DNA from 4 places in the Mesorhizobium sp. M0701 genome. Region 2 is predicted to be linked to each of the others. Evidence: predicted binding sites of a transcription regulator. Region 2 holds the regulator's gene; each other region holds the start of a gene.
What was found. The regulator PhoB, encoded in region 2, activates phosphate uptake and scavenging genes when phosphate is short. The targets are predictions, from matches to a motif close to TGTCATNNANCTGTCAT.
Positions count from the first base shown of each region.

Region 1: NKI24_RS25680 (alkaline phosphatase D family protein) is a predicted target of PhoB. The motif match lies at 1,506-1,522, and genes of this name have one in related genera.
Region 3: NKI24_RS14070 (YdcH family protein) is a predicted target of PhoB. The motif match lies at 1,664-1,680, and genes of this name have one in related genera.
Region 4: NKI24_RS19195 (PhoX family protein) is a predicted target of PhoB. The motif match lies at 1,940-1,956, and genes of this name have one in related genera.

Region 1 covers NZ_JAMYPO010000033.1:68,801-71,898, reverse strand. Annotated here, with positions in the region: gene NKI24_RS25685 (MFS transporter) at 32-1,315, shown strand; gene NKI24_RS25680 (alkaline phosphatase D family protein) at 1,595-3,098, shown strand, end outside.
Region 2 covers NZ_JAMYPO010000009.1:29,210-32,307, reverse strand. Annotated here, with positions in the region: gene NKI24_RS11350 (ROK family protein) at 2-1,246, shown strand; gene phoB (phosphate regulon transcriptional regulator PhoB) at 1,256-1,945, opposite strand; gene phoU (phosphate signaling complex protein PhoU) at 1,962-2,669, opposite strand; gene pstB (phosphate ABC transporter ATP-binding protein PstB) at 2,702-3,098, opposite strand, start outside.
Region 3 covers NZ_JAMYPO010000011.1:142,018-145,115, reverse strand. Annotated here, with positions in the region: gene ispG (flavodoxin-dependent (E)-4-hydroxy-3-methylbut-2-enyl-diphosphate synthase) at 1-1,211, opposite strand, end outside; gene NKI24_RS14070 (YdcH family protein) at 1,414-1,593, opposite strand; gene NKI24_RS14065 (YdcH family protein) at 1,833-2,036, shown strand; gene NKI24_RS14060 (IclR family transcriptional regulator) at 2,088-2,891, opposite strand; gene NKI24_RS14055 (transporter substrate-binding protein) at 3,020-3,098, shown strand, end outside.
Region 4 covers NZ_JAMYPO010000019.1:89,613-92,710, reverse strand. Annotated here, with positions in the region: gene NKI24_RS19195 (PhoX family protein) at 1-1,873, opposite strand, end outside; gene NKI24_RS19190 (hypothetical protein) at 2,074-2,412, shown strand; gene NKI24_RS19185 (phosphatase PAP2 family protein) at 2,427-3,098, shown strand, end outside.

The sequences.
Region 1 (3,098 bases), on a different contig from region 2:
TTCGCGCTCCTGCAACGTACCGGTCAGTAACATGATAACTCAATCCCGCCCGTTTGGCCAGCGCTACGCTTTCGTCGTGGTCGCCGTCATCTTCCTCTGCCTGCTGATCGCAGCGGGCCTGCGTTCGGCGCCGGCAGTCATGATGCTGCCGCTGGAGAACAGTTTCGGCTGGCGGCGCGACGTGGTGTCGCTGGCGGCGGCCACCGGCATCTTCCTCTATGGCCTGACCGGGCCATTTGCCGCGGCGTTGATGGAGCGGATCGGGCTGCGCCGCACCTTGCTTGCCGCGCTGCTGTTGATGTCGGGATCGACCGCGCTCAGCCTGTTGATGACCAAACCGTGGCATCTGCTCCTCACCTGGGGCGTGTTTTCCGGCGTCAGCTCGGGCGCCGTCGCCACCGTGCTCGGCGCGACCATCGTCAACCGCTGGTTCAAGACCAATCGCGGCTTGGTGATGGGGCTGATGTCGGCGTCCAGTGCCACCGGGCTGCTGGTCTTCCTGCCGCTGCTCGCCTCGCTCGCCCAGTCGGGCGGCTGGAAGCCGGTCGCCATCGCCATTGCCGGGGCCACCGCCTGCCTGGTGCCGCTGGTCTATATGCTGGTGCCGGAGCGCCCGGCGTCGATCGGCATGGTCCGCTATGGCGCCGATGCCGACGACGTGCCGCCGGTGCCGCCAGCCTCGCAAGGCAATTTCCTTTCGCATACGCTGAGCACGCTGCGCCGCGCCGCCGGCACGCGCGTCTTCTGGTATCTGTTCGCCACTTTCTTCGTCTGCGGCTTCACCACCAACGGGTTGGTCGGCACGCACCTGATCGCCTTTTGCGGCGACATGGGCATAGGCGAAGTGCAAGCCGCCGGCCTGCTGTCGATGATGGGCATCTTCGATCTTATCGGCACGACGCTGTCGGGCTGGCTCACCGACCGTTTCGACCCGCGCAAGCTGCTCGGCGTCTATTACGGTATTCGCGGCCTGTCGCTGATCTATCTGCCCTATTCCGGCTTTTCGGCAACCAGCCTGATCATCTTCGCCGTGTTTTACGGACTGGACTGGATCGCCACGGTGCCGCCGACGCTCAGGCTTTCGAACGAGGCGTTCGGCGACCGCAGCGGACCGATCGTCTTCGGCTGGATCGTCGCCGGCCATCAGGTTGGCGCCGCGACAGCGGCCTTCTTCGGCGGCACCATGCGCGAGCTGCAAGGCAATTACGAGCTTGCCTTCCTGATCGCCGGTATGACGGCAATAGCCGCCGCCTGCATCTCGCTGCTGATCAATACCACCCGCCCGGCGTTTGATCCGGAACCGCAGGCGGCATAGGGCGCAATCGGCCGTGCTAATCTCCCCCCTTGAGGGGGAGATGGCCGCGAAGCGGCCAGAGGGGGTCGGTCCGACTGGGCTCGGCCCCTTATCGCCGATGCAGGAGGCCGGCGCTCCGCGCGAGACGACCCCCTTCTGTCGCCTTCGGCGACATCTCCCCCTCAACGAGGGAGATCGCCAGCCTGTTCACTGTTATCAAACCTTCATCGTTTCGAAATGTGCCTGAAACATTGAAGCTGGAGCTTGGCGGCGACGTTCAATGCCATCCAGGAGACAGCCATGAACAAGATTTCGATGACGCGGCGCGCTTTCGTCACGTCGGCCAGCGCCGTTGGCCTGGTCGGCGCCTCGGGCCTCGCCCTTCCCTATTACTCGCGCGCCAATCAGCGCCCGGCGTTCACCCATGGCATCCAATCCGGCGACGTCGATGCCACCAGCGGCATGGTCTGGACACGCACCGACCGGCCGTCGCGCGTCATGTTCGAGGTGTCGTCGACCGAAAGCTTCACCAATGCCGTCCGCCTGGCGCCGCTCGATACCTCGCCGGCCAGCGATTATACGGTGAAGCGGCTGCTTACCGATCTCGCCTCCGACCAGGACATCTTCTACCGCATGGTCGCGGCCGATCTTGCCGACATCAACGCCGTTTCCGAGCCGGTCGTCGGCCGCTTCCGCACGGCACCTGCCTCGAAGCGCGACATTCGCTTTGCCTGGTCGGGCGACACCGCCGGCCAAGGCTGGGGCATCGACGAGACCGGCATGAAGACCTACGCCACCATTGCCAAGCACACGCCCGACTTCTTCCTGCATTCGGGCGATACGATCTATGCCGATGGTGCGATGAAGGACGAGGTCGACCTGCCCAACGGCGGCAAGTGGAAAAACAAAGTGCTGATCGACGAGAAGCGCAAGGTTGCCGAAACGTTGGACGAATACCGGGCGCAGTGGAAATACAACATGATGGACAGGCATGTGCTGGCGCTCAGCGCCATCTGTCCGACCTTCTATCAGTGGGATGACCACGAGGTGCTGAACAACTGGTCGGACTCGAAGGACCTGAGCGCCGACGATCGCTACACTGAAAAATCCATCCATGTGCTGGCGGCACGTGCGGCGCGCGCCTTCCACGAAATGACGACGATCCGTTACGAGCCGTCGGAGCCCGGCCGCGTCTACCGCAAGATCGCCTATGGTCCGCTGCTCGACGTGTTCTTCCTCGACATGCGTTCCTACCGCGGCCCCAACGGTCCGGATATGCAGGAGACGATGACGCCGCAATCGCGCATCCTCGGTGAACAGCAGATCAAGTGGCTGAAGCGTGAACTGGCGAATTCCAACGCAACCTGGAAAATCATCGCCGCCGACATGCCGCTCGGCCTCGTCGTCTGGAACGACGGCACCAAGAAGGTAGGGGCCGAGGCGGTCAGCAATGGCGACAATGGCCCGGCCAAAGGGCGTGAGCTGGAAATTGCCGACCTTCTTCGCTATATAAAGAATGCGGGTATCAGCAACACTGTCTGGCTCACCGCAGACGTGCATTACACAGCCGCGCATTACTACAATCCGGACAAGGCGCAGTTCCAGGACTTCAATCCGTTTTGGGAATTCGTTTCGGGTCCGATCCATTCCGGCACGTTCGGGCCTAATGGTTTCGATATGACATTCGGCCCGGAGCTGAAGTTCATAAAGGCACCAACTGCCGAACAGGGTCAAAACCTGCCGCCTTCGGCCGGCCTGCAGTTCTTCGGGCTCGTCGAAATCGATGGCGCCACCGAGCAGTTGA
Region 2 (3,098 bases):
AATGTCGGTCGGAATCCGCCATGACGATTTGCGCCGGCGCAACCGGGCGATGGTGATCTCGGCGGTGCGCCGGGCCGGCCAGCCATCGCGTACTGAGATCGCAGCTACCACCGGCCTCAGTCATTCGACCATATCGGCGATCTCTTCCGACCTGATACGGGAAGGCATCCTCGCCGAGAGCAAGGCAAGTGAGCCCGTTTCGTTGAAACGCGGTCGTCCGCAGGTCGGCCTCGCCCTCAATCCGGAAGCGGCGGCGGTGCTGACCGTGGTGTTGTCGCTGAATTTCCTGTCGGCCGCCATTATCGACTATACGGGACAGGTGGTCGCCGAGGAACAGCGCCGGCTGGACACGCTGACCATGCCGCGCGACGAGCTGATCCGTGAATGCATGGCCATCGTCCGGCGCCGGCTGCAGGATCCAGACCTTGACGTCCGCAGTGTCGCCCGCATCGCCCTGGCGATTCAGGGCATTACCGACTCCCCTGCACGCGCCATGCTGTGGTCGCCGATCACGCCGCAGACCGACATCGCCTTTGCCGACATGCTGGAGGGCGAATTCGGCATCCCGGCAACGGTGGAGAACGACTGCAACATGATGGCGGTGGCTTTGCGCTGGCGCAATCCGGATCGCTATCGCGACGACTTCATCGCCATCCTGCTTTCGCATGGCATCGGCATGGGGCTGGTGCTGAAGGGCGAACTGTTCACCGGGACGCATTCCTCGGGCGGCGAATTTGGCCAAATGATCCATCGTCCGGGCGGCGCGCTCTGCCGTTGCGGGCGGCGCGGCTGCATCGAGGCGTATGCCGGCAACTACGCCATCTGGCGCAACGCCAGGCAGATGAGCGAAGACAGCGAACCGGTCGCCGACGTCAGCGACGCCGACATGCGAGCACTGGCGGCCCGGGCGCGCGAGAAAGATGGGCCGGAACGCGAGGCCTACCGCAAGGCCGGCGAAGCGCTGGGTTTCGGTCTCGGCTCGCTGTTCGCGCTGATCGATCCGGCACCGGTCGCGATGGTCGGCGCCAGTGCCGCCGCCTTCGATCTGATCGAGCCGGCCTTGCGGAAGGCAATCGCCCAGACCGCCGGCGGCCAGCATTCAGGCTCGATCTCCTTCGATACAGAGCCGAACGAATTGCCGCTGATCCGCGAAGGCTGCGCGATGCGGGCGTTAAGCTTCGTCGACCAGGAGATTTTCGCGCCGGGCGCGCAAATGAGGCCCAGCGTCAGAAAGAACGTAGCATGACCAGGCGGGTCAATCTTCCCTGATCGCATAGCCGGCACCGCGGATGGTGCGGATGACATCCGGCATCCGGCCGTTGTTGACGGCTTTGCGCAGCCGCCCGACATGCACGTCGACGGTGCGTTCGTCGATGTAGATTGTCTCGCCCCAGACATTATCGAGTAACTGGCTGCGCGAGAAGACACGGCCCGGATGCCGCATCATGAACTCGAGCAGCCGGAATTCGGTCGGCCCGAGCCTGATTTCGCTCTTCTTGCGATAGACCCTGTGCGATTCGCGATCGAGCACGATGTCGCCGACCTTCAGCACGCTGGACAGCACTTCCGGCTTGGCGCGCCGTAGCAGCGCCTTGACCCTGGCCATGAATTCTGGTGTCGAAAACGGTTTGACCAGATAGTCGTCGGCGCCGGTCGAAAGACCGCGCACCCGGTCGCTCTCCTCGCCGCGCGCGGTCAGCATGATGATCGGCAGCCGCTCGGTTTCGGGGCGCACCCGCAACCGACGACAGAGCTCGATGCCGGAAACCGCTGGTATCATCCAGTCGAGCACCAAAAGGTCGGGCACATTCTCCTGCAAACGGATCTCGGCTTCGTCGCCGCGTGTCACCACCTCGACCTGGTAGCCTTCGGATTCGAGATTGTAGCGGAGCAGCACACCCAACGGCTCCTCGTCCTCCACCACCATTATGCGTGGTGCGATCATCGGCTGGGCACCCCCATCATGTCACCGGTGCGGACATTGTCGTTTCGTCCTGCTTCGGACGATTGACCGGCAATTGCTCGCCGGTCAGCACATAATACGCATTTTCGGCGATGTTGGTGACATGGTCGCCGATCCGCTCCAGATTCTTGGCGCAGAACAGCAGGTGCGTGCAAGCGGTGATGTTGCGCGGATCTTCCATCATGTAGGTCAAGAGCTCGCGGAACACGGACGTGTATTTGACGTCGATGCGCTCGTCGGCGGCACGCAGCTTGGCCAACGCGGCCGCATCGCCTGCAGCATATTCCTCGATGACACCCTGCACCTGGATGAGAACCAGTTGCGCCATCGCGTCGATGGAATGCGACAGGTCCCGCGGCGTGGCGCTGAGGCCGACCGCACTCACGCGCTTGGCGATATTCTTGGCAAGGTCGCCGATGCGTTCGAGGTCGCCCGCCATGCGGATCGCTCCGACCACATGGCGAAGATCGTGGGCCATCGGCTGGCGTTTGGCGATGAGGGTGATGGCGCGGTCGTCCAGTTCGCGTTGACGCGCATCCATGATGGCGTCGTCGGAAACGACGCGTTGCGCCAGCACGTTGTCGGAATTCAACAGGGCCTTGGTCGCCCCGCCGACCATCGAACCGGCGAGGTCGGCCATGTCGCGGATCAGCTTGCTGATCTGCTCGAGATCCTCGTCGAAAGAAGCGACTGTGTGTTCGCCCATGGTCCTGTCCTCATATGCATGATCGGAACGGCTCAGCCGAAGCGGCCAGTGATGTAGTCCTGCGTGCGCTTCTCGCGGGGCGACGTGAAGATCTTCTCGGTCCGGTCGAACTCGACCAGCTCACCCAGATACATGAAGGCGGTCTGGCGCGACACGCGCGCCGCCTGCTGCATGTTGTGGGTGACGATGACGATCGTGTAGTCGGCTTGCAACTCGTCGATCAGTTCCTCGATCTTGGCGGTCGACAACGGGTCGAGGGCCGAAGCCGGTTCGTCGAGCAGAATGACTTCCGGCTTCACCGCCACCGTGCGGGCGATACAGAGCCGCTGCTGCTGGCCGCCGGACAGGCTCAAGCCGCTGGCGTTGAGCTTGTCCTTGACCTCGCTCCACAGCGCGGCGCGCTTCAACGCCTGTTCGACGCGGCCGTCC
Region 3 (3,098 bases), on a different contig from region 2:
ATATAGTCGGCGACCATCTTCTCGAAATCCGCGGCAATCGATGGGCCGCGCAGCGTCGCCGCCTTCTTGCCGTCGACGAACACCGGGGCGGTCGGTGTCTCACCGGTGCCGGGCAGCGAAATGCCGATATCGGCATGTTTGGATTCGCCCGGACCGTTGACGATGCAACCCATCACCGCGACCTTGAGGTTCTCGACGCCGGGATAGCGTTCGCGCCACACCGGCATGTTCTTGCGCAGGTCGGCCTGGATGTTCTGGGCAAGCTCCTGGAACACGGTCGAGGTCGTGCGGCCGCAGCCCGGGCAGGCGGCGACGATCGGCACGAACTGCCTGAAGCCCATGGTCTGCAACAGCTCCTGCGACACCTGCACTTCGCGTGTGCGGTCACCGTTCGGCTCCGGCGTCAGCGAGATACGGATGGTGTCGCCGATCCCTTGCTGGAGCAGGATGCCCATGGCCGCGGACGAGGCGACGATGCCTTTCGAGCCCATGCCGGCCTCTGTCAGGCCGAGGTGCAGCGCATGGTCGGATCGGGTGGCAAGCTCGGTGTAGACGGCGATCAGATCCTGCACGCCGCTGACCTTGGCCGACAGGATGATCTTCTCGCGCGCAAGGCCGATCTCTTCGGCCATTTCGGCCGACAGGATCGCCGATTGCACGATTGCCTCGCGCGTCACTTCCTGCGCGGTCAGCGGAAAGCCTTGGGCCTGGTTGTCATCCATCAGCCGGGTCAGCAGCTCCTGGTCGAGCGAACCCCAGTTGACGCCGATGCGCACCGGCTTGTCGTATCGGATCGCCATCTCGACGATTGCCGCGAACTGCCGGTCCTTCTTGTCCTTGAAACCGACATTGCCGGGGTTGATGCGGTACTTGGCCAAGGCCGCGGCGCAGGCCGGATGATCGGCCAGGAGCTTGTGGCCGATATAATGGAAATCGCCGACCAGCGGCACGTTGATGCCGAGCCGCTCCAGTCGCTCGCGGATGGCCGGCACAGCGGCAGCGCTTTCGTCGCGGTCGACCGTTATGCGCACGATCTCGGAGCCGGCGCGATGCAGCGCCGCCACTTGCGCGACCGTCTGGTCGACGTCGGCCGTGTCGGTGTTGGTCATCGACTGGACGACGACTGGGGCGCCGCCGCCGACAATCACGCCGCCGACATCGACACCGACCGACCTGCGGCGTGGGAAGGGTGAGGAAAAATATCCGGTCATGCCGGCTACCTTTAATCTTGAAGGTCCGGGCATGAGGTGGAGGAGCAAAGATGGCTTGTCAATGGCAACTGGCGCGCAGGCCCAGCAAATCGGAAACAACAAGACGGCAGCTTGCCGCAAATCCATGAGCGTTTCCGGCAGCATAGAGACATGCCACCGGAAAGATCGCGCTCCGGGTGGCGCTTCTAGTCCTGGAAGGGTTTCAGTGGGTCGTCGGTTTCGCCTTCAGTTTTTCAATCTCGTCCTTGAGCGCCAGCTTGCGCCGCTTGAGATTCACGATTTCGAGGTCGTCTACCGATGGATGGGTCATCGCATCATCGATTTCGCGTTCGATGTCGCCGTGTTTCCGCTGCAGCTCATCAAGATGGGATGCAAGAGACATGATTGGTTCTCCCTTTCATGGTTTCCTCGGATTGCAGCCGTCATGGTACGTCCACCGCAGGCTCGCTTCTATGACGGCATAATGACAGTGTGCCACCATCGCGCACCGATGTCGAATGCTGCGTGGTAGCATTCCACGCCAATATGAAATGTGATATGGGCTGCGCGCCGGTGCAAGAAGACCCGGTCCCGCCCAATCAGGCCCATAGTTTGGGCGCCGCAGACGTGCAGACGGTAAAAATGTCCGATCAGGAACAGGCAGATATCCGCCTCGAATATTCCCGGCTGAAGCAGGAACACGCCGATTTCGACGCGGCCATCAATGCGATGATCGCCATGAATTGCGACCCGCTGCAAATCCAGCGCATGAAGAAAAAGAAGCTTTTCCTGAAGGACAGGCTGATGGCGCTGGAAGACAAGATCATTCCAGACATTATTGCTTGAACGAACGCCATTGCTTGAACGAACGCCGGCGCTGGCCTGCTGGAAAAGCGGTTATGCCGCGATCGAAAGCCGTGCGGCGCGCTCGCGCAACAACGCTATCAGGTCGTCGGTCTTTTCGGTCGAGGTATCGATCGGAACCACCAGGCACATCGTCGCCTCGACCCTGCCCGGCGCTGAAAAGACCGGCGCGGCCAGGCATTTCGTGTAGGCATCGACAAGGCCGGAGGTGACGCAGTAGCCGGCCGACTTGGCGACGGCGATGTCGTCTATGAAATCGTCGAGTTGCAATCTGCGGCCGTCCGGCAGCACGAGATCGTCCTCGGAGACCATATCCTCAATCGCTGCCCTGTCGAAGCCGGCGAGGAGCAGTCGCCCGGAAGCTGTCCAGGGGAGCGGTATTTGCAGACCGGTCGCCGAGCTGATCCGGAATGGCCTCGTTCCCGGGCTTGAATGGACGATGGTGTAGCGGCCGCTTTGCAGCATGCACAACTCCGAGGTCTCGCCGGTCTCGCGTGACAGATGATCGACTTCCTGGCGCCCTCGCCTGAGCAGGTCGTTGCCCCGCACATAGTCCATTCCGTAGAGATAGAGCTTCTTTCCGAAATAGACCCGATTGCCGTCTCCGGCCATCTCCAGCAGGCCTGCGTCGACCAGCGAGCGCACAAGCGTATAAGTCGTCGAACGCGGCGCGTTTACCCCCTTGGCAAGGTCGCCGATGCCGATCGCACGCTGGGTCGTGTGGAGAAACTCCAGAATCTGGAGGACCCGGTTGAGGCCCTTCTCCCGAGAAACCGAGTTCTTGTCTTCGTCCAGACCGGCGTCCGGTCGAGCGGCCAAGGCATTACCTTCTTGCATTATCGATTCCTGATGTTAATCTGTCTTGTACAGAGTACAGGCGTCCCTTGTAAGGGACAATGGCGTCAGTTGCAACCGATGCCTGTATTACTGCTCCAAAGGGGAACACAACACGAAAGGAGGTCGCCGTGAACGACACATCCAAAAGGCGTGAATTTCTGAAACTGGGAATGGCCGGGCTTGCAACGGCCGGAGTGATGAGCGCCG
Region 4 (3,098 bases), on a different contig from region 2:
CGAAAGCCTCCCAGTCCTCGCCGCCGTCGCCCGGATGCTGGACGGCAACGAAGGCGGTCTGGTCGTCCGGCGCAAACAGGGGACCGCACATTTCGGCGCCGATCGGCACGCGGAAGAACAGCTTTGATGTCGCCCGTGCCGTCCCTTCCGTATCGACAGCCCACAGACCGTCGGTGCGGCCGGTGGCTTTCGGGCCCTGGCCGTCGGTGGCGACCCAGAGGCGGCCGGCCGAATCTACCGTGCAATTGTCCGGCATGCCGAACCAGCCATTGGCGGTGGTTGCGGTCGAGAAGGTGGCGCCGACGTCGGCCACAGCGGGATCGCCGCATTTCAGCAGGATTTCCCACCTACCCTTTGTCGCGGTGAAATCACCGCCGTCCTCGACGATCTCGATGATGTGGCCAAAGGCGTTCTCGGCACGCGGGTTGGCGGCGTCGACCTGGTCGGCCTTGCGCTTCGAATTGTTGGTCAGCATGACGTAGACCTTGCCGTTGGTGGCATTGGGCTGGATGTCTTCCGGGCGGTCCATCTTGGTGGCGCCGAGCAGGTCGGCGGCGCGGCGCGTCTCGATCAGCACGTCGGCCTGGCTGTCGAAGCCGTTCTCCGCCGTCAGCGGCCCCTGGCCGAAGACGATCGGCAGCCACTCGACCGAACCGTCGTCGGCAAACTTGGCGACATGCAAGGTGCCGTCGTCGAGCAAATCCATGTTGGCGGCGCGGTCGTCCGGATCGAACTTGCCTGTGGTGACGAACTTATAGACATAATCGAAGCGCTCGTCGTCGCCGAGATAGAAGACGACACGGCCATCCTTGGCGACGATCGATTCGGCGCCCTCATGCTTGAAGCGCCCCATCGCGGTGCGCTTCCTCGGCGCCGAAGTCGGATCCTGGACGTCGACCTCGACGATCCAGCCGAAGCGGTTCGGCTCGTTCGGCTCCTTGCCGATATCGAAACGGTCGTAATGCGCTGCCCATTCATAGGCACCTTCGGGAATGCCGAGGCGCTTGTAATTGGCGGCTTCCTTATGCCCCTGCGGCAGCTCGCCCGAGAAATAGCCGTGGATGTTCTCCTCGGCCATGACATAGGTGCCCCATGGCGTGACGCCGCCGGCGCAATTGTTGATGGTGCCGATGACTTTCGTGCCGGTCGGATCGGCGCTGGTCTTGACGCGGTCGTGGCCGGCGACCGGGCCGGAGAGCGCGATCTCGGTGTTGGAGGTGATGCGGCGGTTGAGCTTGCCGTCGCGAACGACCTGCCATTTGCCTGATACCTTGCGTATCTCGACGATAGTGCCGCCATGCGCCGTCATCTCGACGTCGACTTGTTCCTTGCTGAGGGGCGCCTGCTTGGCCTTGCCGTCGATGATGGTGACGAGGCCCGGAAACATCAGGTGCGGATTGGTGTATTCGTGGTTGACCACCAGCAGGCCGTGCTCGGCCGAGCCGTCGATCGGGATATAGCCGACATAGTCGTTGTTGTAGCCGAATTGTCTGGCCTGGGCTTCCGCCGACTGTTTTGTCGGATCGAATTCCGGCGAATCGGCGAACAGCGGATCGCCCCAGCGCAGCAGTACATCGGCGTCATAGCCGGGTGCGACGTGATGCTTGTCGTCGATGCCGGCCTCGAGCTCGTCAAAAGCGAAGGCGGAGCCTTCGGCGGCGCGGGCATTGTCGGCGGTGATCAGCGCCAGCGGGCTGACGGTAGCGGCTATGGCCGAGACGGCAAGCGAACCCTTGAGGAAGCCGCGGCGTGAGAACCGCGCGGCGATGATCTCACCCATGGTGCGGTTGTCGGTGGGATTGGCTCCTGGCCCATCGTTTTCCTCGAGCAGGCTGGTGCGGAAATGGGCGTCAGGGGTGCGATGTTCGGTCATAGGGCCTGCCTCTGGCTGGATGGATTGCTGGAGCGTGTTGCCTGGCCAATCCGGTATTACCGGCAGGTCACAGTTTGATGACATGCCGGCTAATTGCCACCTGCGATTTCGTATCCAACATCGGCCCCGCTTGACCGCGACCGGCGCTTCGGAAACAAGAGCTGCGGCAGGCGGTAGGGACCGCATCGGGAGGAACAAAAGTGAGTTTCTGGGGACTTGGGCAGCTCTGCGTTTCGACGGTGATCTTCCTGCTGGCGGCGATGGCCGCAAAACAGTGGGGGCTGGCGCCGAGCCTCGGCAAGATTGTGCTGACGTTGGCGCTCTATTCGCTGGGCAATCTGATCATGCTGAGGCTGATCCGTGAATTCGGCATGTCGGTGTCGTTCAGCCTGTCGGCGGTGATCCAGCTGGTGTCGGTGAATGTGGTGGCGCTGGTCTTCTTCGGCGAGCGCGTCAATGCCTTGCAGGCAACCGGCATCGTGCTTGCCATCGCAGCTGTGGCGCTGATCACGCTCGGGCCCTATCTGCAAAGGCTGTAACTGCGATCGGGCCGATGAAGAAGATTGCAAGCAGGCTGCCCAACTGGCTGGAGTTCCCGGTTCTGCTGGCCGGGCTGGTCATTGCCGGCGGGCTGTGGGGGTTCGAGGAGCTGATGGAGCTGGCGCGGGCGACCACGCCGCATGCCTTCGACACCGAAATCCTGCTTGCCTTCCGCAAGGCCGGCCAGCCCGACAATCCGATCGGACCGGCGTGGCTGGAAGGGGCGATGCGCGACATCACCAGCCTCGGCAGCGCCAGCGTACTGCTGCTGATCACGGCAGCAATGATCGTCTATCTGCTTCTTATCCGCAGGCCAGGCGCGGCGCTTCTCATGTTCGTCGCGGTAGCGGGCGGCCAGCTCCTGTCAAGCGTGCTGAAATTCGATATCGACCGGCCGCGCCCCGATCTGGTCTCGCATCTCGCCGATGTGGCATCGCTTTCGTTTCCGAGCGGCCACGCCATGCTGTCGGCGGTGACGTATTTGACGCTGGGCAGCATGGCGGCGCGGGTTTTGCCCGGGCGCACAACGAAGATCTATGTACTCGGGCTGGCGGTGCTGACGACAGTGGTGGTCGGCATCAGCCGCATCTATCTCGGCGTCCACTGGCCGTCCGACGTATTGGCCGGCTGGTGCGCCGGCTTTGCCTGGGCGATGCTGTGCTGGCTTGCGGCACGGTTCCTGCAG